DNA from 4 places in the Massilia sp. UYP34 genome. Region 1 is predicted to be linked to each of the others. Evidence: predicted binding sites of a transcription regulator. Region 1 holds the regulator's gene; each other region holds the start of a gene.
The links. Region 1 encodes LexA, which represses DNA repair genes until DNA is damaged. Its sites were predicted from a motif close to ACTGTATNNNNATACAGT; they were not measured.

Region 1 (5,372 bases):
AGCATCTGCTTGACTTCCTTGCCCTGCGGATTGAAGGCATTGCCGGAAATCTCGTCGGCGACGGTGATCAGCTGGCGCAGGATGCCGCGGTCGCGCACGATCTCGGCGTAGCGGCGGATATTGGCGGCCGACGGCGTGTTCTGCGCCATCGCGTTCAGGTATTGCAAGCCCCCCACTTCCTCGGCCTTGCCGAGCTGGTTGCAGGCTTCATAGACCGTGATCACGTCGGCCGGCTTGCCGGCGTTGATCAGGCGGACCATCTGTTCGAAAATGATGCGGTGATCGTAACGGTAGAAGTCTTCCGCATGCATGAAGTCGGCGATGCGGTCCCAGGCGGCGTTATCGCGCAGCAGCCCGCCGATGACGGATTGCTCTGCTTCGATGGAATGCGGGGGGATGCGCAGGGCTTCGATCTGCGGGTCTGAGGGTGCTGCGTTCATGGGCGGCATTATACCTTCTCCTGTCACACGGCTGTCATAATTGGTGAGTTTCAGAAGCAAAAAAGCCGGGAGATCCCGGCTTTTTCGTGCACTGCTTTTACGTCAATCCAGCATTCGCTCAGGCAGCTTCGCCTACGACAGCGATGATGATTTCCGACACGACGTCGGTGTGCAGGGCGACTGCAACCGGGAATTCGCCGGTGGTCTTCAGCGGGCCGGTCGGCATGCGAACGGCAGCTTTTTCGACCGGGAAGCCCTGCTTGGTCAGCGCCTCGGCGATGTCCGCGTTGGTGACCGAACCGAACAGACGGCCGTCGACGCCGGCCTTCTGGCCGATGGTGACGGTCAGGCCGCTCAGCTTGTCGCCCTGGGTTTGGGCGGCTGCCAGTTTCTCGGCGGCTGCTTTTTCCAGTTCGGCGCGCTTGGCTTCGAACTCGGCGACGGCGCCAGCGGTAGCGCGGCGGGCCATCTTTTGCGGGATCAGGAAGTTACGTGCGTAACCATCCTTGACTTTGACGACGTCGCCCAGGTTGCCGACGTTGATAACTTTTTCCAACAGAATAACTTGCATGTTTTATCTCCAGGATATCTGACTGTCGTGACCGACGATTAACCGTGGTGCAGGTCGGTGTACGGCAGCAGCGCCAGGTAACGGGCGCGCTTGATGGCGGTGTCGACCTGACGCTGGTAGTGCGCCTTGGTGCCGGTCAGACGTGCTGGCATGATCTTGCCGTTTTCCTGGACGAAGTCCTTCAGGGTGTCGACGTCTTTGTAGTCAACCTGCTCAACGCCAGCGGCGGTGAAGCGGCAGAACTTCTTGCGCTTGAACAGCGGGTTCTGCTGCTTGCGCTTGAGTTTTTCTTTAGCTTTGTTTTTGTCGAACTTTTTACCGAATGCCATTTGAGGCTCCTGTATATCTAAATTGCCGAACTAGGCGGCACTGAAATCAATGATGTGAAACACCAGGGCTTTGCTGTTGCGATTTTTCCGTGCGAGGAAGCCATCGAAGCGGTAGCTGGCGCCGAGCTCGGCGCTGCCAAACCTGCCCGAAATCTCGCCCGCGGCAAACGCGGGGACTTCGAACTCGACCAGGCGATCGATCCCTGCCTCTCGTTGATGCGAACTGTGCATCAGGACGGCTGAAACGATCGGCACACCGGCCGGGGTGTAGCGCAGGACATCACGCTCGGCGATGGTCGCCACGAGCTGGAGCTGATTCACCCGGTTCTACTACTGCTTGTTACGAATTCCTGGAAAAAATCTTAAGCAGCGGCAGCGGCTGGAGCAGCAGCTGCAGGAGCAGCGGCTTCTGCACGGTGGCTCTTGGCTGCGTCTTCGCGCTGCACCGATTTCATCATCGGCGACGGTGCGGTTTCTGCTTTCTTCATCTTGACGGTCAGATGACGCAGAACGGCATCATTGAACTTGAATGCGGTTTCCAGCTCGACCAGGGTCTCGTTGTCGCACTCGATGTTCAGGCAGATGTAGTGGGCTTTTGGCAGCTTCTGGATCTGGTAAGCCATCTGACGGCGGCCCCAGTCTTCCACGCGATGGATGTTACCGCCGCGGCTGGTCACCGTGGTCTTGTAACGCTCGATCATCGCCGGGACTTGCTCGCTCTGGTCCGGATGGACGATAAAAACGATTTCATAATGACGCATGCATTACTCCTTGAGGACGTTTTACATAAATGCCCACCTCGGCGTCAAGACGAGTGTGGGAAGGGAACAGCCAGCTAGTATAGCGTGAAATGGGCAAATTGGGAACATGGCCGTCAAGCGCTTTAAGCCGGCGCCAGGCTCACTCGACATTTACGCTTGCAAAATCCGTACTTTTTACGATGAGCGCGCTTTTTTTGCGCTTTTTCGTGTATATCCCTTGCGTATGACGGAATACTGTACAAAAATACAGTCTACTGCTACAACCCGTTGCTGCAACATCGCATCCAACCACGGCATTTACACACGGCAACCATTACACAGTTATGCTCAAGCTCACTGCAAGGCAAGAACAGATCCTGAACCTGATCAAGGAAGCGATCGAGAACACGGGCTTCCCTCCGACCCGCGCCGAAATCGCGGCCGAACTGGGCTTTCGCTCGGCCAATGCGGCCGAAGAACACCTGCAAGCGCTGGCGCGCAAGGGCGCGATCGAGATTTCGCCGGGCACCTCGCGCGGCATCCGCCTCGTCGGCGCCAGCGCCCAGCAGATTCCCATGCCGCCGCCGTCGCTGATGTCGCTGCCGCTGGTCGGCCGCGTCGCCGCCGGCAATCCGATCCTGGCGCAAGAACACGTCGAAGCGACCTATAACGTCGACACCGCGATGTTCGCGGCGCGGCCCGACTTTCTGCTCAAGGTGAAAGGCTGGTCGATGCGCGACGCCGGCATCATGGATGGCGACTTCCTGGCGGTCAAGAAAATCGACAGCGCCAAGAACGGCCAGATCGTCGTCGCCCGCCTGGGCGAGGAAGTCACCGTCAAACGCTACCGCAAGACGGGCGACCTGGTCGAACTGTTGCCCGAGAACCCCGACTTCAAGGTGATCCAAGTCAGGCCCGACGAAGAGTTCGCGCTCGAGGGGCTGGCGGTGGGGTTGATGCGCAGCTGGAACTGATCTCGATACACATCATCTCCGTGAGCGCGTCGTTCCCGCGCAGGTGGGAACCTCGGTTCGCATGCGCTGCCGGCCACGTCCATCCATCGTGGCGGCGCTGAGGACTTGGGTTCCCGCCTTCGCGGGAACGACGTTTATGGGCGGTCTCTACTGCTTGGCCTTGTTGATCACCGCATTGTGCTGGTCCACGAACGCTTCGGTCGCGCGGCGCCATGCGGCGAAATCGGCCAGTACCATCTTCGAATTGACTTTCGCTCCCTCGGCGATGTTCTGGCGCACCCCCTCCAGGTAGGCGGTCGCGGCCTCGGTTTCCTGCTTGTTCATCAGTTTGGCGACGTCGGGCGGGATGCGGCGGGTCAGCGGCGACTGCGCGTTCAGGTTGGTCACCATCTTGTTGTAGCAATCCTGCCAGCCGGTCACGGCCTTGTTCACGCGCTCGATCTCTTCGTTGATCTTCGACACCGCCGGAATGCGCGGCGCCGGGCAGCGGTACTCGCCCGACTGCAGGTCGGCGCCATCGTAACCCTTGATCCAGTAATCGATCTCGGCGCGACGAAGGGCGCGCTGCTGCATGATCACGAGCGAGTCGGCGGCGATCTTGTTGCCCTTGGCGGCCGACTTCTCGAACCACTCCTTCGCCCTGGCTTCGTCGACCGCGCCGGCTTCGCCATACCAGTACATCTGGCCCAGCTGCTGCTGGGCCTGTGAATTGCCGGCATTGGCCAGCCTGGTGTACAGCTTGAGCGCGCCCGCATAGTCTTTTTTCTCGAACAGGGCGTTGGCGTCCTCGAGCTCGCCGGCGTAGGCGCCGCCGCCGGTTGCGCACAACACCGCGAGGGACAGGCAGGACAGGAATCGTTTCATGGGCATACCGTCAGGCTGGGCTGGTAAAGGTCCATGATAGCCGTGTTTTACGGCTGGGCTCAATCGCGAATGTGACAAGGCCGGCAAGTTGCCGGCCGCATCAAGACAGTTTTACCCGGCTTTACGCGTCCAGCGCCTGGCGGAAGTCGCCGACCAGGTCGGCGGTGTCTTCGATGCCCACCGACACCCGGATCAAGCCTTCGGCGATGCCCATGCTGGCGCGCCGCTCGGGGCCCATTTCAAAGAAGATCGTGTGCGCGACCGGAATCACCAGGGTGCGGTTGTCGCCCAGGTTCGAGGCCGGGATCGCCAATTCGAGGCGGTTCAGGACATCGAACGGGTCGATGTCTGGTTTCAGCTCGAAGCTCAGCAACGAGCCGCCCGAGCGGAACAGCGACGCGACGATCGCGTGCTGCGGATGCGAGGCCAGGCCCGGATAATAGACGGCGGCGACGCGCTCGTCGGCTTCCAGCATCGTCGCCAGGGCCAGCGCGTTGGCACAGGTACGCTCCATGCGCAGGGCCAGCGTTTCGGCGCCGACCGCGATGTGGTGCGCCGCTTCCGGCCCCAGCGCGGCGCCGAAGTCGCGCAGCGCCTTGGCGCGCAGCTGGGCCATACCCTGCGCACTTGCCGTCTGCTTCCTGAAGTTCGGGGCGATGTTCGGGTACGCGGCCCAGTCGAACAGGCCCGTGTCGGTCAGCGCGCCGCCCAGTGCGATGCCATGGCCGCCGATCGACTTGGTCAACGAATTGACCACCAGGCCCGCATGCACGTCCTTGGGACGGAACAGCCAGGGCGTGGTCATCGTGTTGTCGACCACGTACAGGATGCCGCGCGCGCGGCACAGTTCGCCGATGCGGGCCAGGTCCGCCACTTGCGTGCGCGGATTGGCGATGGTCTCGACGAACACCATGCGGGTATCCGGCGTCAGCGCCGCTTCCACCTGGGCCACGTCGGTGGCGTCGACGAAGGCAACGTCGACGCCCTGGCCCGCCACCGTCTGCCACAGGCTGTTGGTATTACCGAACAGAAAACTCGACGACACGATGTGGTCGCCGGCCTTGAGCAGCGCCTGGAACAGCGCGCCGATCGCCGCCATCCCGGTGCCGAAGCACAGTGTGGCGACGCCGTCTTCCATCTTGCTGATCTTGTCTTCCAGCGCCGACACCGTCGGGTTGCCCTGGCGGCCGTAGCGAAAGCCCGGCTCCTTGCCCTGGAACACCGATGCCAGCTGGCGTGCGTCGGCATAGCCGAAGGCGACCGAGGTGTGCACCGGCTTGTGCAGCGAACCCTGCTCGATCGTCTTGCGGCGATCGTTGTGCAATATAGTGGTGGTGAAACCGTAGCTTGGCTTGTCCGACATGGTTTTTCCTGGCCTTATTCGGCCGCCACCGGCGGGTTCAGGTTGAGCAGGGTGCGCACCTTGTCCTCGGCATCCTTCGACGTCGGATTGT
Region 2 (5,372 bases), on a different contig from region 1:
ACAGCATCAGGAAATGGACGAACAGGTTCAGCCAGTCATGCCAGCCGAACGCCAGGACCGGCGCGTTCATGGCTTGAGCCCGCGCCAGGCCAGCACGCAGCCGAGGCCGCCGAGGAGGCCGACCACGGCCGCCAGCGGCAAGCGGATCCAGGCCAGCAGCACGAACCCGGTGGCGGCGATCGCGATGCAGGCCGCGAGCGGGATGACGTTCCGGGCCAGCGCGCTGGACATGCGCAGGCCGGTGGCGGCGATCAGGCCGGCAGCGACGGCGGCCATGCCGCGCAGGGCGCCCTGCACCTGGGGCTGGGTGGCGAACTGCGCGTAGACCAGGGCCAGGCACAGCACCAGGATCAGCGGCACGGTGAGGATGCCGGCCAGGGCGCTCATGGCGCCGGCCAGGCCGAAGTGGCGGGTGCCGATCATCATGGCCAGGTTGCAGACGTTGGGGCCCGGCATGACCTGGGCCACCGACCATTCCTCGATGAATTCTTCGTTGCTCATCCAGCGCTTGCGCTCGACAACTTGCTGCTGGATCACGGCCAGTACCCCGCCGAAGCCCTGCAGGGCAATCAGCGTGAATGACAGGAACAGGTCGGTCAGCGACGTCGGACGGGGACGATCGGGTTCGGCCGGAGGCGGAAGTGGCGCACCGTACGGTGCGCACTGCGGTGCGGAAGGCGGCGTTGGCAGGGGAGAGGCGCTCATCCCGCGATTATCGCCGCAGCGCGCGCGCCGTGTCCATGCGCTACCCGGGCCGGGTAGCGGCATGGGGCCGCACAGGCGGGCGAGCATCGTGCGTGCCGCGCCCGGCGGGCGCGCGCTGCGTTGCTCACGCCCGTCATGCAGCGGCTGCGCAGGTCGCCTACGCGCACGTCGCCTACGCGCATGTCGCCCACGCGCATGTCGCCTACGCACCTGTCCACAACGCCGCCGACCTGCCGGGACAGGGGCTCAGCCGCCGCCGATTCCTTCCATCACGCGGCCGCTGCCGCCGCATTGCGGGCATGGCTTGCCGTCGGCCAGCGTGCCGCGGCCGGCGCAGGCGTCGCAGATGTCCTCGCCGGCGCCAGGGGTGCCGGGCGCGGCGACGTCGCCGGGATTCAGGTCGGGGGTGGATTGGATGCTCATGGTAATCCTCGCGTCTGATTCGTTGAGCCGATTGTAGGCAGGATCGCGGCCGGGCGGCGCAGCGCAGGCGGCGGGCGCCGCTATCTGCCGTAAATATGGTTTTTGCGTATTGATACAGGTTTGACATTGACTTCGTTCCGCCATCGTCAATACTCGTGATGCGTCAGCGACATAACCTACCGGAGATCCGCGCCATGAGTCCATGCCGAGCCCAGGATAACGACCAACGCCTCTCCGGATCGTCCGCGCTCAGGCGCAACATCCTCCAGCGTGACATCGTGGCACGCGGCATCGCCACCCTGGGCGAGAGCGGCACCATGCCGGCGCTCGAATACCTCAAGGCGCACGGCGTGTGCCGGCAGGTGATCGAGCGCGTGCTGCTCGAGCCGGAGCGCCGCCGGGCGCCCCCCTGAGCGTGACTGGCGCGCCGGTTCGGCCACAACGTGGTCGCGAGAATTATTTTTGGTGCATACTGTGCAGATCGGGGATACAGCGTGTAAGCCCTTGATTCTTGGCGAATACAGGATTGCCTTCCCAATAGGCAAATTGTTGAAAGCCGCACGGGAGGCCGCGTATAGCGTGTCAAGCCCCCGCTTTTCCACACACTTATTCACAGACTTTGTGGATATCCATGAAATGCCTTGATATTCCGGGACTTGGCAGCGATTGTTGAGGTTATGGCTGATGTCATGTTTGCACTTCCTGACGCGGCCGCACGGCATCCGCATTTTCCCCTTGCCGGGCCGGACTGGATAAATGTACAGTATGGCATTTCCAGATTCCGCCCATGTCCGCCGTCGCCGATCCGATCGCCGCCCCGTCCGCCACCGATGACCCGTTCGCCAGCCTGAACCCCGAACAGCGGGCGGCGGTCGAGCACGACGTGGGGCGTGAGGCGCCGCGTCCGCTGCTGGTGGTGGCCGGCGCCGGTTCCGGCAAGACCAATACGCTGGCGCACCGGGTGGCGCGCCTGATCCAGGCGGGCGCCGATCCGCAGCGCATCCTGCTGCTGACGTTTTCGCGCCGCGCCGCCACCGAGATGACCCAGCGCGCCGGCGGCGTGCTGCACCGGATCTTCGGGCTCAGGGGCGGCCAGGCGCCGGTCACGCTGCCCTGGGCCGGCACGTTCCACAGCATCGGCGCGCGCCTGCTGCGCGAGTTCGCCGGCCGCATCGGACTGGACGCGGGGTTCACGATCCACGACCGCGGCGACGCCGAAGACCTGATGGGCATGGTGCGTCACGAGATTGGCCTGAGCCGGACCGAAAAACGCTTTCCGCTGAAAGGCACCTGCCTGTCGATCTATTCGCGCGTGGTCAATGGCCGCGAGCCGCTCGACGCGGTGCTGCAGGCATTTTTCCCGTGGTGCAGCGAGTGGGAAGCCCAGCTCAAGACGCTGTTCGGCGCCTACGTCGACGCCAAGCAGGAGCAGAACGTGCTCGACTACGACGACCTGCTCCTGTTCTGGGCCGAGATGGCGGCCGACCCGGTGCTGGGGCCGGAACTGGGCGCGCTGTTCGACCACGTGCTGGTCGACGAATACCAGGACACCAACCGCCTGCAGGCGGCCATCGTGACCGGCATGAAGCCCGACGGCCGCGGCGTGCTGGTGGTGGGCGACGATGCGCAATCGATCTATGGCTTTCGCGGCGCCACCGTGCGCAACATCCTCGACTTTCCCGCCCAGTTCTCGCAGCCGGCGCAATTGATCACGTTGGCCCGCAACTACCGCTCCACGCAGCCGATCCTGGACGCGTCGAACGCGGTGATCGGCGCCGCGCTCGAGCGCCACGCCAAGACGTTATGGACCGACAAGGCGTCGAACATCAAGCCGCAGCTGGTCTTGATTCCCGACGAAGCCGAGCAGGCGCGCTGGGTCTGCAATCGCATCCTCGAACAGCGCGAAACCGGCGTCGCGCTCAAGAGCCAGGCGGTGCTGTTTCGCGCAGCCAGCCACAGCGCCGCGCTCGAACTCGAGCTCATGCGCCGCAACATCCCCTTCGTCAAGTTCGGCGGCCTGAAATTCCTGGAAGCGGCCCACATCAAGGACGTGCTGGCCGTGTTGCGCTTCGCCCAGAACCCGAGCGGGCGGCTGGCGGGCTTTCGTGCCCTGCAACTCGTTCCCGGCATCGGCCAGGCAACCGCCAGCCGCCTGGTCGAGGCCGCGGGCAGCGGCGACGATGCGGTCGCGGCGCTGGAAGCGTTCGCGGTGCCGGCGCGCTGCAAGGCCGACTGGCAGACGTTCTGCGCGCTGTACCGGCGCCTGCGCACGCCGGGCCTGCGCTGGCCGATGGACCTCGAGCTGGCGCGCGCGTGGTACCAGCCGCATCTGGAGCGCCTGCATGACGACGCCCAGGTGCGCGCGGCCGATCTCGACCAGTTGGTGGCGCTGTCCGGCGGCTATGGCAACCGCGAGAGCTTCCTGGCCGAGATCACGCTCGATCCGCCCGAAGCCACCAGCGACCGCGCCGGCGCGCCGCTGCTGGACGAAGACTACGTGATCCTGTCCACCATCCATTCGAGCAAGGGGCAGGAATGGAAGTCGGTGCATGTGCTTAATGTCGTCGACGGCTGCATTCCGTCGGACATGGCGACCGGCAGCCCGGAAGACATCGAGGAAGAGCGGCGCCTGCTCTATGTGGCGATGACGCGGGCGCGCGAGCACCTGCACCTGGTGGTGCCGAACCGCTTCTTCATCAAGCAGCAGTCGAGCATGGGCGACCGCCACGTGTATGCGGCGCGCACGCGCTTCATTACCCCGGCCATGCTCAAGCATTTCGAGGAATGTGCCTGGCTCAGCGCCGACAAGCGCGCGCTGCGCACGCCGATGCCCGACAGCATCCGCATGATGGTGCGCGACCGCGCCCGGAACGCGTGGAAATGACGACAGATGGGGGCACGTTGACGACTTATCCCCCGTGCCCCACATTTGTAGGACTTTGCCACCTATAACATGGACGCGCAGAAGTGGTGCACGTGCAAGTTACTGATTTTACAAGGATATTTTTTTGCCTTTTGAACGGGCATTTTGTTGAAACCCGCATCAATGCTGCGCTTGCGGCTTGTCAAGTGGCGCTTTTCCACACACTTATCCACATTTCTTGTGGATAGACCAAAAGGCTGAATGAAATCAGCCACTTAGTGTTCAATAATACCTGTGCGAAACTTAGATTTCCGCGCAGCACCTTGCACGGCGTCGTCCCACTGCGGCAAGTCGCAGGCGCAGACGGACTCAAGCTTGGTTGGGCCCGGTCAGCCGCGCGAGCTCGGCCAGGAAGCGCTCAGAGGCCACGCCAGGCGCCCACGGTTCCCACGGCCGGCAATCATAGTAGGCGGCAAGCGGATCCTCGGCCAGCACCCCGGCGCGGATCTTGAGCGTGCGCCGCACCTCGTCGCGCGACCAGCCGGCCACGTGCACCGCTTCGCTGGCGGCGGCCAGGCGGTCGGCGCGCTTGTGCGCCGCGTGGCCGCGCGCATCCCAGGCCGGCAGGCCATAGCGCAGGAATACCATGTGTTCCAGGCGTGTCGTCAGCGCGCGGAAGGCGTCGCCCAGGAAAGGCTTGATGACCGAGATCGCATCGAAGCCGAGCAGACCTTCCTCGGCGTCGTGCAGCAGTTCGCGCAATTCTTCCAGCGGCGTGATGGCCGGCGTGGCAGCGCGGCGCAGCAGCATCACCGTGATCGAGTGCTGGGCCACCGACAGCGGCAGTGGCCAGGCCGAGTGGCCGCCCCAGCGGTAGGTGCGGGCCAGGCCGAGCGCCAGGTCGGCGTCGTCCCAGTCGAAGGGTGTCGGGTCGAGCAGGTCGAGACGGCGGCCGGATGGCATGCGGACCCAGGCGCGGGTCCGGTCGGGCGTGGACGGGATGGACATGTGGCGATTTTACACACCGGCCTGTCGATTCTCCGCATAATTGATGCAGGCGAACGCCGGGTTCGCGCGCGCGCGTAAAGTGGATCGGATGCGCTGGGCGGGTGCGCTGGGCGGATGAGCGTGGAGGAGAGGCGATGGGCGGGGACACGACGATCGATTGCGACCTGCTGGTGGTCGGCGGCGGCATCAACGGCGCCGGGATCGCGCGCGACGCGGCCGGGCGCGGGCTGGCCGTGGTGCTGTGCGAGAAGGACGACCTGGGCGCGCATACCTCGTCCGCCTCCAGCAAGTTGATCCATGGCGGCCTGCGCTACCTCGAATACCGCGAATTCGGCCTGGTGCGCAAGGCGCTGGCCGAGCGCGAGACCCTGCT
Region 3 (5,372 bases), on a different contig from region 1:
TTGCGCGAGGCGACCTCTTTCTCGAGCCAGTAGTGGCAGGCCTCGATCTCCTTCTGCGCCGGCGTCTTGTGCAGGCGCCGCTTGCCGCGCGGCTCCCACTTGAAATGCTTGACGGCGTTGGTGATGTAGACACTCTTGCGCTCCACGCCGGCCTCTTCGAACACGCGGTCGAGCAGCTTGCCGGCCGGGCCGACGAAGGGCTGGCCGGCCAGGTCTTCCTGGTCGCCCGGCTGCTCGCCGACGAGCATGATCTGCGCGTGTCGCGGCCCTTCGCCGCCGACCGCCTGGGTCGCGTGTTCCCACAGCGCGCAGCGCCGGCACTCGTCCAGCTTCGACGGCTGCTGCCGCTCGGGCTGCGCCTGCTCGGCGTCGATCGGGATCGTGCGGCCGCTGCGCCGGCCTACCGCCTCGACCTGGCCGATGCGGCGCGCGCCGAGGCCGGCCTGGCTCACCAGGGACGGCACCAGCGCGCCTTCCGGCAGGTTCTTCCAGAAGCGCGACGGGATGTGGCTGTTCATGACCTGGGTATTCAGGCGCGCCGGGTTGAAGATGCTGCGGTAATAGGTCAGCCACAGCGCCTCGCCGGCATCAGTCAGGTCGGCCGCGCTCGACAGCAGCGGGCCGGTATGGTGCAGGGTGGCGCCGTCCCACAGCACGCTGGCGTCGGGCGTGGCGATCATCCAGCTCACCTTGCCCATGCGCGCCACGAAATGCTCGGCCACCTGCGGCAGGACGTCGTGGGCGGGTTCGAACCAGGCCACGAAATGGGGCGCGCCGGCCTCGAACGGCCGTTCGCGGAAACGGATGTAGGCATGCATATCGTGTACCTCGCGGCGCACCGCCTTGACCATCGCATGCAGCCGCTGCCCGTCCGGGTCGGCCGGCGACTGCACGTCGTGCTCGCCCTGCTGCCAGCGCCAGATCACCCGGTACAGGAAGGCCCAGCGGTCATGGTCGCGGTAGCAGGCGGCGGTCTGCAGCATCTCCATCAGGGAGCGCGGAATGTGTGGCCTCGGCGGCCTTGGCGCCGTTGCATTGGAAGGCTCCTGCCCGGCCGCTTGCGGTTCAGTCGGGGACGACAGGAGGTCGCCCCCATTATGCGCAGCCGCGTTGGAAGCCGGCGCACCCGAGAACAGGTCGGCGCCCGGCGCGCCCCAGGTCACCGCCTCGGGCGGCACGCCGGCGTGCAGCAGTTCGCGCGCCACCGCGCGCCATGTGGTGAAGCCGTCCACCAGCAGCGGCCGGCCCGCATGCACGCTCGCCACCGCCGTGGCGGCGAGGGCCGCGGCGTTGGACTGGGAATTCATGCGGCCTGCAATTCGGGCCACAGGTTCATCTGCTGCGGCGCATCGGCCATGTGCTTGCGCAGCAGGTCGGAACTGGTCGCGCCCTGCGCCGGCTTGTAGTCGGCGGTGACGACGAAGGGCGCGAGCTTCTTGAGGCTGCAGCGCAGGCGCGACAGGTCTTCCCAGCGGATGCGGCGCAGGCGGCGCAGGTCCACCAGGCGCTTGGCATTGCGCAGGCCAATGCCGGGAATGCGCGGGATCAGGGAGGCGTCGACCCGGTTCAGGTCCATCGGGAAGTGCTCGCGGTTGGCCAGGGCCCAGGCCAGCTTGGGATCGACGTCCAGCGCCAGGTTGCCCGACGTCGGCATCAGTTCGCCGGCCGTGAAGCCGTAGCCGCGCAACAGGAAGTCGGCCTGGTACAGGCGGTGCTCGCGCAGCAGCGGCGGCGGCGCCAGCGGCACGCTGCCGGGGCTTTGCGGGATCGGGCTGAAGGCCGAGTAGTACACGCGCTTGAGCTTGTAGCTGCCGTACAGCGTCTCGGCCGTGTTCAGGATGGTGTGGTCGTCGCTGGCGTCGGCGCCGACGATCATCTGCGTGCTCTGGCCGGCCGGCGCGAAGGCCGGCGCCTTCGGCTCTTCGGCTTTTTCGTCCAGCTTGCGCCGGATCGAGCCCATCGCCAGCTTGATCGTGTGGACGCTTTTTTCGGGCGCGAGGCGGGTCACGCTGTCGTGGGTCGGCAGCTCGATGTTCACCGACAGGCGGTCGGCCCAGCGGCCGGCTTCCTGGATCAGCAATGGATCGGCGTCGGGGATGGTCTTGAGGTGGATGTAGCCACGGAACTGGTGCACCTCGCGCAACTGGCGCGCCACCGCGACCAGCTGCTCCATCGTGTAGTCGGCCGACTGGATGATGCCCGAGCTGAGGAACAGGCCGTCGATGTAGTTGCGCAGGTAAAAATCCTGGGTCAGCTTGACCACTTCATCGACCGCGAAGCGCGCCCGCGGCACGTTCGAAGTGCGCCGGTTGATGCAGTACTGGCAGTCGTAGATGCAGAAGTTGGTGAGCAGGATCTTGAGCAGCGAAACGCAGCGGCCGTCCGGCGTATAGCTGTGGCAGATGCCCATGCCGGTGGTGGCGCCCAGGCCGTCCTTGCCCTCGGAGCCGCGCTTGGGTGCGCCGCTGCTGGCGCAGGATGCGTCGTACTTGGCCGCGTCGGCCAGGATTTCGAGCTTGTCGTTGAGTTCCATCGCGCGCACCTGACTGTATGGGCATACAGTATAACGCGGCGTGCATACGTGTACGGTGCGCTGGCGCAGGGATGTGCGCCTGCCGACGGTTCAAATGCGGGACGTCAGGCCGAAATCAAGCGCTCCGCCTGGGACAACTGATGCGCTTCCATCCTGCGCGCGACCTTCGTCAGGTAGGCGCTGGCCGGCGCCACGCCGGCGGCGCCGGCCCGGTGCAGCCAGGCGTAGGCCTCGACCAGGTCGCGCTGGGCGCCCTGCCCCGCCGCGTACATCACGCCGAGGTTGAACTGGGCCCGCGCATGGCCCTGGCGCGCGGCGCACAGGTACCAGAAATGGGCCGCCTCGTAGTCGCGCTCCACGCCCTTGCCGCAGTCGTAGCGCAACCCCAGCTCGAACTGCGCCAGCGCGTGCTTCTGGTCGGCCGCCTTGTGGAACCAGTCGGTCGCTTCGAACGGGTCGCCGTTTTCCAGCCGGTCGAGCAGCGCGCCGACCATGTACTGGGCCGGCGCGTAATCCTGGCCGGCCGCGCGCCGGTACCAGGCCAGGGCTTGCGCGCTGTCCTGTTCGACGCCGTTGCCGGCCTCGAAACGCAGGCCCAGGTCGAACTGGGCCCGCAAGTGGCCTTGCTCGGCCGCCTTGCGATACCACCCGGTCGCCTCGGCCGGATCCTGCCCGACCCCGTTGCCGGCATCGAGCAACTGTCCCAGGTGATACTGGGCCGCCGGCAGTCCCTGCTCGGCCGCGCGCCGGTACCAGGCGGCCGCCTGCGCCGCGTCAACCGCCACGCCCTGCCCATGTTCATGGCGCATGCCGAGGCTGTTCTGGGCGCCGGCATGCCCCTGCTCCGCCGCGCGCCGGTACCAGGCCAGGGCCAGCGCCTCGTCGCGCGCCACGCCGTGGCCGCCGCTGTCGCCCGAGTCGTAGATGAGCGCGAGATTGAACTGCGAGCTGGCGTGCCCCTGTTCGCCGGCGCGGCCGTACCACAGGATCGCCTGACGGCTGTCCTGCTCGACGTCCTGACCCTTGTCGTAGCGCAGGCCGAGGTTGAACTGGGCCGGCGCGTGGCCCTGCTCCGCCGCCTTGCGCATCCAGGCCAGCGCTTCGCGTGCGTCGCGCGCCACGCCCTGGCCGGCCTCGTAGCGCAGACCCAGGTTGTACTGCGAGCGCGCATAACCCTGCTCGGCGGCGCGCCGGTACCAGCGCAGCGCCGCTTCCTGGTCCTGGGCCACGCCCTTGCCGGTCTCGAACATCATGCCCAGATTGTGCTGCGCACCGGGCTCGCCCTGGTCGGCCGCCTGGCTGAACCAGTGCAGCGCGCGGCCCACGTCGCTGGTCACGCCATGGCCCTTCGCGTACAGCCAGCCCAGGTTGTACTGGGCCGGGGCATAACCCTGGTCGGCCGCGCGCCCGTACCAGTGGGCCGCCTGGCCGAAGTCCTGCTCGACGCCCTGGCCCTTCTGGAACATCACGCCGAGGTTGTACTGGGCCTGCGCCAGGCCCGCCGCCGCCGCCATCCGGTACCAGGCCACCGCCAGCTCGTCGCTCTTCGGCACGCCCTGGCCGCTCGCGTACATGAAGCCCAGGCTGTGCTGGGCCTGGGCCACGCCGCGCTCGGCCTGCGCTTTTACGCGCAGGAATTCGGCGGAATGCGCGGCGGAATGCGCGGCGGAACGCGCAGCGAAATGCGCGGCGCTATCAGCCGGCGCGGCGCTCGCTCGCAGCGGGGCGTCGGGCATGGGCGGTCAGGCCTGCACCGCGCGCAGGCTGCCGCCCGACTGGGTGCGCAGCGCGGCCATGAAGTCCTGCAGCGGGATCGGACGGTAGAACAGGTAGCCCTGCATCGTCAGGCAGCCGTTGGCGCGCAGGTAGCGCGCCTGCTCCTCGGTCTCGACGCCTTCGGCGATCAGGTTCAGGCCCAGGCCGCGCGCGATCGAGATGATCGCCAGGATCACCGGATAGTGGCCGTCTTCCTGGTGGATCTCCTTGACGAAGGACTGGTCGATCTTGACGGTGTGAATCGGGAAGCGGTGCAGGTACGACAAGGACGAGTAGCCGGTGCCGAAGTCGTCGATCGCGATCGACACCCCGAGTTGGCACAGCTTGTTGAGCTGCTCGATCGCGTACTGCGGATTGCGGATGCAGATGTTCTCGGTGATCTCGACCTCGATCTGCTGCGGAGAAATACCGTAGCGCACCAGCGCGCCGCGCATCTTCTCGAAAAAGTCGCCGCGGTCGAGGTATTGCGGCGACAGATTCAGCGACAGGCGGATCTCGCTGCCGCCGATCGCATTCCACTTCAGCATGTCGCGGCACAGCGCGCCGATCATCCAGTCCGAGATCGGCAGCATCAGGCCGTTCTCTTCGGCGAACGGCAGGAACTCGCCGGCCGACAGGCGGCCGCGGGTCGGATGGTTCCAGCGCATCAGGGCTTCGGCGCCGGTGATGCGGCCGGTCATGGCGTCGATCTGCGGCTGGTAGAACATCTCCAGCTCGTCGTGCTCGAGCGCGCGGCGCAGCGCCTGCTCCAGCGCGATCTTCTGATGCGACACTTCGAGCATCGAGTCGTGGTAGAAGCTGTGGCCGTTCTTGCCCAGCGCCTTGACCTGGTACATCGCGATGTCGGCGTGGCGCAGCAGCTCGTCGATCGATTCGCCGTCCTTCGGATAGATCGCGATGCCGATCGAGGCCGAGATGTGCACCTGATGGCCGTCCAGGTCGAACGGTTCCTGCAGCACCTCCAGGAATGCATCGGCCACCATGCGCGCATCGTCGCGGTCGCGCAGCTCGGGCAGCACGATGGTGAATTCGTCGCCGCCCTGGCGCGCCAGGGTGTCGCCCT
Region 4 (5,372 bases), on a different contig from region 1:
TGGGCCCAAAATTCGAAAAATCACGCAACAGCCCAGGCGACGCTCAGCGCCCCATCACGCCGCGCATGCGCAGCTCGATGTGGCCGAGATCCATCATCTTCCAGCGCCCGCCCCAGGTCAGCCCCAGCGACTCGGCCACCTCGCCATACAGCTGGTAGCCGCGCATGGCCCATGGGTCTTTCTCCGAGATCACCAGCTTGCCGTCGCGCAGGAAGGCGCAATCGGCCGCCAGGCCGTACTGGTGCCAGCTCTGGAAGGCGCGCGCATTGGTGACGTGGCCGCCGCTTGCGGCCAGCTCATCCTGGCGCGCGGGACTGCGGTAGCCTTCGAGCAGCGCGATCTCGTAGCCGTGCTGTTCCTTCATGATCTTGAACGCCAGCAGCAGGCGCTGGCTGAAGTCGGGATGCAGCAAGCCCCAGTTACGGCTGGCGCCGACCAGCATCGGCCGCACCAGTTCGACCTCGGCCGTGGTGAACACGCTGGGCGGCAGCGCCACCGGCGGCACCAGCTGCTCGCCGGCCAGCAACGCCGCCACCTGTTCGTCGGGCAAGGCGGCGCTGCTCTCGTACATGGGCAGCATGGCCGGATTGCTCAGGGCCAGCGCCAGCAGCGAAGGGATCAGGATTGCCGGCGCGCCGATGGCCAGCACTACCTGGTGGCGGCGCAATCCCTGCACCACCCGCTCGCGCAGCGACAGGGCGACGCTGTCGCGCATGGCGCCGGCGGCGCGCGTGCCGGCATGGCCCCAGGCCCCGGCGCGACCGGCCAGGCCGCGCACGACATGCATGCCGCGCGACATCCATGCGCGTCCACCTGGAAAAAGAACAAGCCAAGCCAGGCCTGAAGCCAGACAAACGTACAGAAGGGCGATCAAGATCAGCATCGGACTCCCCAGGATTGTTTCTAATCAGAACAGGAGAATCCAATCTTAGGAGTAATGTCGTGCGTTCATCAGACGAAAATCAAGACAACCGCATACATGCCCAGATGCGTCCGAACCTGATGTCGGCGTCGCGCCGCGGCGGCCGTGAAGACAGCATACTTGCCAAGCTCGAGCGCGAGCCGGCGCGGCGCCCGGGTTCCAGCCATCGCGCGCGGCTGGGCTGGTATGGCGCCGCGGCGGCGGTCGCGCTCGGCCTGACGGCGACGCTGGCCTGGCTGGCGGCCGGGACGGGCCCGGCGCCGCACGAGGCGACGCGGCCCGATGCGGCGCCTCGCCCGATGTCGGTCGCGGCCCCGGTGCCGGCCGAGGCGGCCGCGGCGGCCGTGATCGTCGACGCGGCGCCGGACCCGGTGCTGGCGGCGGCGCCCGCGCCGGCCCCCATCCCCCCGCTGCGCCTGCTCGAGCCGGCCGCCGTGCCTCCGGCCACGGTCAAGGCCGCGCCGGCGCCCGCCAGGACGGCCCCGCCGCGCCGTCCGGAAGCGCGCGCCGCCGCTCCCCGTCCCCGCGCCCCGACCTTGCGCCAATCCACGCGCCCGGCCCGCACGGTCAATCCGGCGCGCCCCGGCGAATCCCATGACGACAGCGACGTCGCCCTGATTTCGGCCGTGATCTACCATGCCAACGGCCACGCCGCGCCTGCGGAAGATGACGCCGCGCCCCCACCGGGACGCTAGGGAAGTTCAGGGCCTCCCTGGCGCCCTGCCGGCGTGGTGAACAAGGCGCAAGCAAATCAGCCGCATGCAAACCGGCCGCACCCGCCAGCTGCGGCCACACTGCCGGGCAGTCTGCGCCAGAAAGCGCTATACTGTATATAAGTACAGGTGAGCGTTCGGTCATGATCAGGGTGTTGGAAAACGAGTTTTATTATCTGGATAACTTCCAGCGGGTTCTCGATTGGATCGGTGAACGCTATGGCGACCTGCTCGACGACGGCGAGCAGGCGTTCCTGGCGCTGTTCCCTACCCTGCCGCACAATGCGCGCGCCCTGTTCGTGCGCATGGTCATGCGCAAGGGAAATCTGTTCCGTGCCAGCAAACTGAGCTATGCCGAGATCGGCTGCCCGGTCGAGGCCGCCGGACACCTGCTCGGCACCGGCTGGATCGAGCGCGATCCCGAACTCACGCTCGACGAACTGTTCGACCTGCTGTCCAAGCCCGAGATCCTTGACGCCTTCGGCGCGCAGTTGCCGCGCAAGACGGCCCGCAAGGATGCGCAGCTGGACGCCCTGCGCCTCGTCTTCCCCGAAGCGCGCTGTTTCTCCGGCTGGCATCCGGCTTGTTCCGACGTCGCCTGGCGCATCCTGGTCAAGCCGCTGTGCGACCGCCTGCGCCTGGTCTTTTTCGGCAACCTGCACCAGGGCTGGACCGACTTCGTGCTGTCCGACCTTGGCCTGTTCCGCTACGAGCGCGTGGACATCTCGCCCGCCTCGCGCGGTTTTCGCCAGCGCGCCGACGTCGACCACTACCTGCAACTGCATGCCTGCCGCGAGCGCTTCGCCGCCGGCGAAGACGTGGACGCCGTGGTGCGCGACCTGCCCGTGCACGCCTTCGACAATGACTGGCTCGAGAGCCGGCGCGAAAAACTCACGTTCCAGATCGGCCAGCACTACGAAAAGCTGAAGGACTGGGACAGCGCCTACGCCGCCTATGCGCGCTGCCGCTTTCCCGGCGCGCGGGGGCGCGCGATCCGCGTGCTCGAAAAACACGAACGCTTCGAGCAGGCCCATGCCCTGCTGCTCGAAGCCCAGGCCAGGCCCGAGAACGACGCCGAGCGCCAGCACCTGGCCCGCATCGCGCCGCGCCTGGCGCGCCGCCTCGGCCACGCGCGATTGGCGCCGCGCGCCAGGACCCATGTCGAGCGCATCGAGCTGTGCCTGGCGCCGCCGAACGGCGAGCGCTGGGTCGAGGGCGCCGTGCGCGGCCACCTGCATAGCGCCGACGCGCCCGTGTTCTACGTCGAGAACGCGCTGGCCAACACCCTGTTCGGCCTGCTGTGCTGGCGCGCCGTGTTCGCCGCCATCCCCGGCGCCTTCTTCCACCCATTCCACCGCGGTCCGGCCGACCTGCACAGCGCCGACTTCCACCAGCGCCGGCAGGCGCAATTCGCCGCCTGCCTGGCGCAGCTCGAAGACGGCAGCTACCGCGACACGATCCGGCTCGCGTATCAGGAAAAGGCCGGGCTGCAGTCACCCTTCGTGCACTGGGACGGCGTCACGCCCGACCTCATCGAGCTGGCCCTGGCCTGCATTCCACCGGCCCACCTGCGCAAGTGGTGCGAACGGATCCTGGCCGACGTCAAGGAAAACCGCACGGGCTTCCCAGACCTGATCCAGTTCTGGCCCCAGGAGGGCCGCTACCTGATGATCGAAGTGAAGGGCCCGGGCGACCGCCTGCAGGACAACCAGCTGCGCTGGATCGACTACTGCGCGGCGCACGACATGCCGGTGGCGGTGTGCTACCTGCAGTGGCTCGAATCGGCCGGGATGGCGGCCTAGGATCACGTGAGCTACACCATCGCCGTGCGCGCCCTGTGCGAGTTCACCGCCAAGCAGGGTGACCTCGACCTGCGCTTCACCCCCTCGCCCAGCGCCCAGGAAGGCATTGCCGGCCACGCCGTCGTCGCCGGCCGCCGCGGCGACGGCTACCGCAGCGAGGTCGCGCTGTCCGGCCGCTGGAACGAACTGCTCGTGCGCGGCCGCGCCGACGGCTACGACGCCAATGAAAACCTGATCGAAGAAGTCAAGACCCACCGCGGCCGGGTGGACGCCATTCCCGAGAACCACCGCCACCTGCACTGGGCCCAGCTGCGCGTCTATGGCCACCTGCTGTGCCAGGAACAGGGCATGGAATCGGTCAACCTGGCGCTGGTCTACTACGACATCGGCAGCGGCGTCGAGACCGTGCTGCGCGAAACGCGCGACAGCGCCTGGCTGCGCGCGCACTTCGAGGCGCTGTGCGAGCGCTTCTCGGGTTGGGCCGCCAGCGAAGCGGCGCACCGCGCGGCGCGCGACGCCGCGCTGGGCGCCCTGTCGTTCCCGCACGCCGACTTCCGTCCCGGCCAGCGCCAGCTGGCCGAGAGCATCTACCGCGCCAATGCCGGCGGCCGCTGCCTGCTGGCGCAAGCCCCGACCGGCATCGGCAAGACCGTGGGCAGCCTGTTCCCGGTGCTCAAGGCCATGCCGCGCGAGAAGCTGGACAAGGTATTCTTCCTGGCCGCGAAGACGCCCGGCCGGCGCCTGGCGCTGGACGGCGCCGCGACCCTGTGCGGCGGTGAGCGCCAGGCCCCTCTGCGGGTGCTCGAACTCACCGCGCGCGACAAGGCCTGCGAGCATCCCGACAAGGAGTGCCATGGCCAATCCTGCCCGCTGGCGCGCGGCTTCTACGACCGCCTGCCGGCGGCGCGCGCGGCCGCGGCCGAGGTGAGCGTGCTGGACCGCGAGGCGCTGCGCGAGGTCGCACTGGCGCACGAGGTCTGTCCCTATTACCTCGGCAGCGAGATGGCGCGCTGGTCCGACCTGATCGTCGGCGACTACAACTATTATTTCGACGGCAGCGCCATGCTGTACGCGCTGGCGCTGAACAACGGCTGGAAAACCAGCCTGCTGGTCGACGAAGCGCACAACCTGGTCGGCCGTGCGCGCTCGATGTACAGCACCGAGCTCGATCGCGCGCAGCTGCGCCTGGCCCGCGCCGGCGCGCCGCCGACCGTCAGGAAAGCGCTCGAGCGCGTGGGCCGCGCCTGGACCGCGGTCGACAAGGCGGCGCCGGCGCCCTACCAGCTGCTCGAAAAAATTCCGCCGAAGCTGGTCGACGCCCTGCAGGAAGCGGGGAGCGCCGTCAACGAACACCTGGCGGCCTTCCCCGGCCCGCTCGACCCGGACCTGCAGCGTTTCCATTTCGACGCCATGGGGTTCGTGCGCCTTGCCGAATCGTTCGGGCCGCACTCGCTGTGCGACCTGAGCCGGGACGCCGAGCGTCCCACGCTGCGCGACTCGACGATCTGCATCCGCAACGTGGTGCCGGCGCCCTTCCTCGGCCCGCGCTTTTCCGCCACGCATTCGAGCACCCTGTTCTCGGCCACGCTCGGGCCCTGGCACTACTGCCTCGATACGCTCGGCATGCCGGAAGACACGGCCTGGGTCGAGGTCGACTCGCCGTTCAAGGCGAGCCAGCTCGAGGTCCACGTCGCGCGCGGCATCTCGACCCGCTACCAGGTGCGCGCCGCCTCGGTCCAGCCCATCGCCGAACTGATCGCACGCCAGTACCGCGAACGTCCCGGCAACTACCTGGCCTTCTTCAGCAGCTTCGACTATCTCGACAAGGTGGCGCACGCGCTGGAGCGGCTGGATCCGTCGATCCCGGCCTGGCGCCAGGAGCGCCGCATGAGCGAGCAAGAACGCCAGCGGTTCATCGACCGCTTCGACGTCAAC

Region 2: a site for LexA is predicted at 1,876-1,893, ahead of ACZ9AQ_RS04090 (ATP-dependent helicase). Genes of this name have one in related genera too.
Region 3: a site for LexA is predicted at 2,546-2,563, ahead of ACZ9AQ_RS17735 (putative DNA modification/repair radical SAM protein). Genes of this name have one in related genera too.
Region 4: a site for LexA is predicted at 1,748-1,765, ahead of ACZ9AQ_RS21165 (VRR-NUC domain-containing protein). Genes of this name have one in related genera too.

What each region holds. Positions count from the first base shown of each region.
Region 1 covers NZ_JBWBRF010000003.1:443,105-448,476, forward strand. Annotated here, with positions in the region: gene ACZ9AQ_RS08650 (replicative DNA helicase) at 1-449, opposite strand, end outside; gene rplI (50S ribosomal protein L9) at 559-1,011, opposite strand; gene rpsR (30S ribosomal protein S18) at 1,050-1,340, opposite strand; gene priB (primosomal replication protein N) at 1,371-1,661, opposite strand; gene rpsF (30S ribosomal protein S6) at 1,703-2,101, opposite strand; gene lexA (transcriptional repressor LexA) at 2,425-3,054, shown strand; gene ACZ9AQ_RS08680 (tetratricopeptide repeat protein) at 3,202-3,918, opposite strand; gene ACZ9AQ_RS08685 (cystathionine gamma-synthase family protein) at 4,040-5,281, opposite strand; gene purF (amidophosphoribosyltransferase) at 5,296-5,372, opposite strand, start outside.
Region 2 covers NZ_JBWBRF010000002.1:149,739-155,110, forward strand. Annotated here, with positions in the region: gene ACZ9AQ_RS04070 (chromate transporter) at 1-70, opposite strand, end outside; gene ACZ9AQ_RS04075 (chromate transporter) at 67-705, opposite strand; gene ACZ9AQ_RS04080 (hypothetical protein) at 952-1,128, opposite strand; gene ACZ9AQ_RS04085 (hypothetical protein) at 1,323-1,541, shown strand; gene ACZ9AQ_RS04090 (ATP-dependent helicase) at 1,916-4,012, shown strand; gene ACZ9AQ_RS04095 (phosphohydrolase) at 4,361-4,999, opposite strand; gene glpD (glycerol-3-phosphate dehydrogenase) at 5,134-5,372, shown strand, end outside.
Region 3 covers NZ_JBWBRF010000013.1:3,779-9,150, forward strand. Annotated here, with positions in the region: gene ACZ9AQ_RS17730 (UdgX family uracil-DNA binding protein) at 1-1,307, opposite strand, end outside; gene ACZ9AQ_RS17735 (putative DNA modification/repair radical SAM protein) at 1,304-2,533, opposite strand; gene ACZ9AQ_RS17740 (tetratricopeptide repeat protein) at 2,638-4,269, opposite strand; gene ACZ9AQ_RS17745 (putative bifunctional diguanylate cyclase/phosphodiesterase) at 4,276-5,372, opposite strand, start outside.
Region 4 covers NZ_JBWBRF010000021.1:44,047-49,418, reverse strand. Annotated here, with positions in the region: gene ACZ9AQ_RS21175 (M15 family metallopeptidase) at 44-883, opposite strand; gene ACZ9AQ_RS21170 (hypothetical protein) at 943-1,617, shown strand; gene ACZ9AQ_RS21165 (VRR-NUC domain-containing protein) at 1,779-3,437, shown strand; gene ACZ9AQ_RS21160 (ATP-dependent DNA helicase) at 3,444-5,372, shown strand, end outside.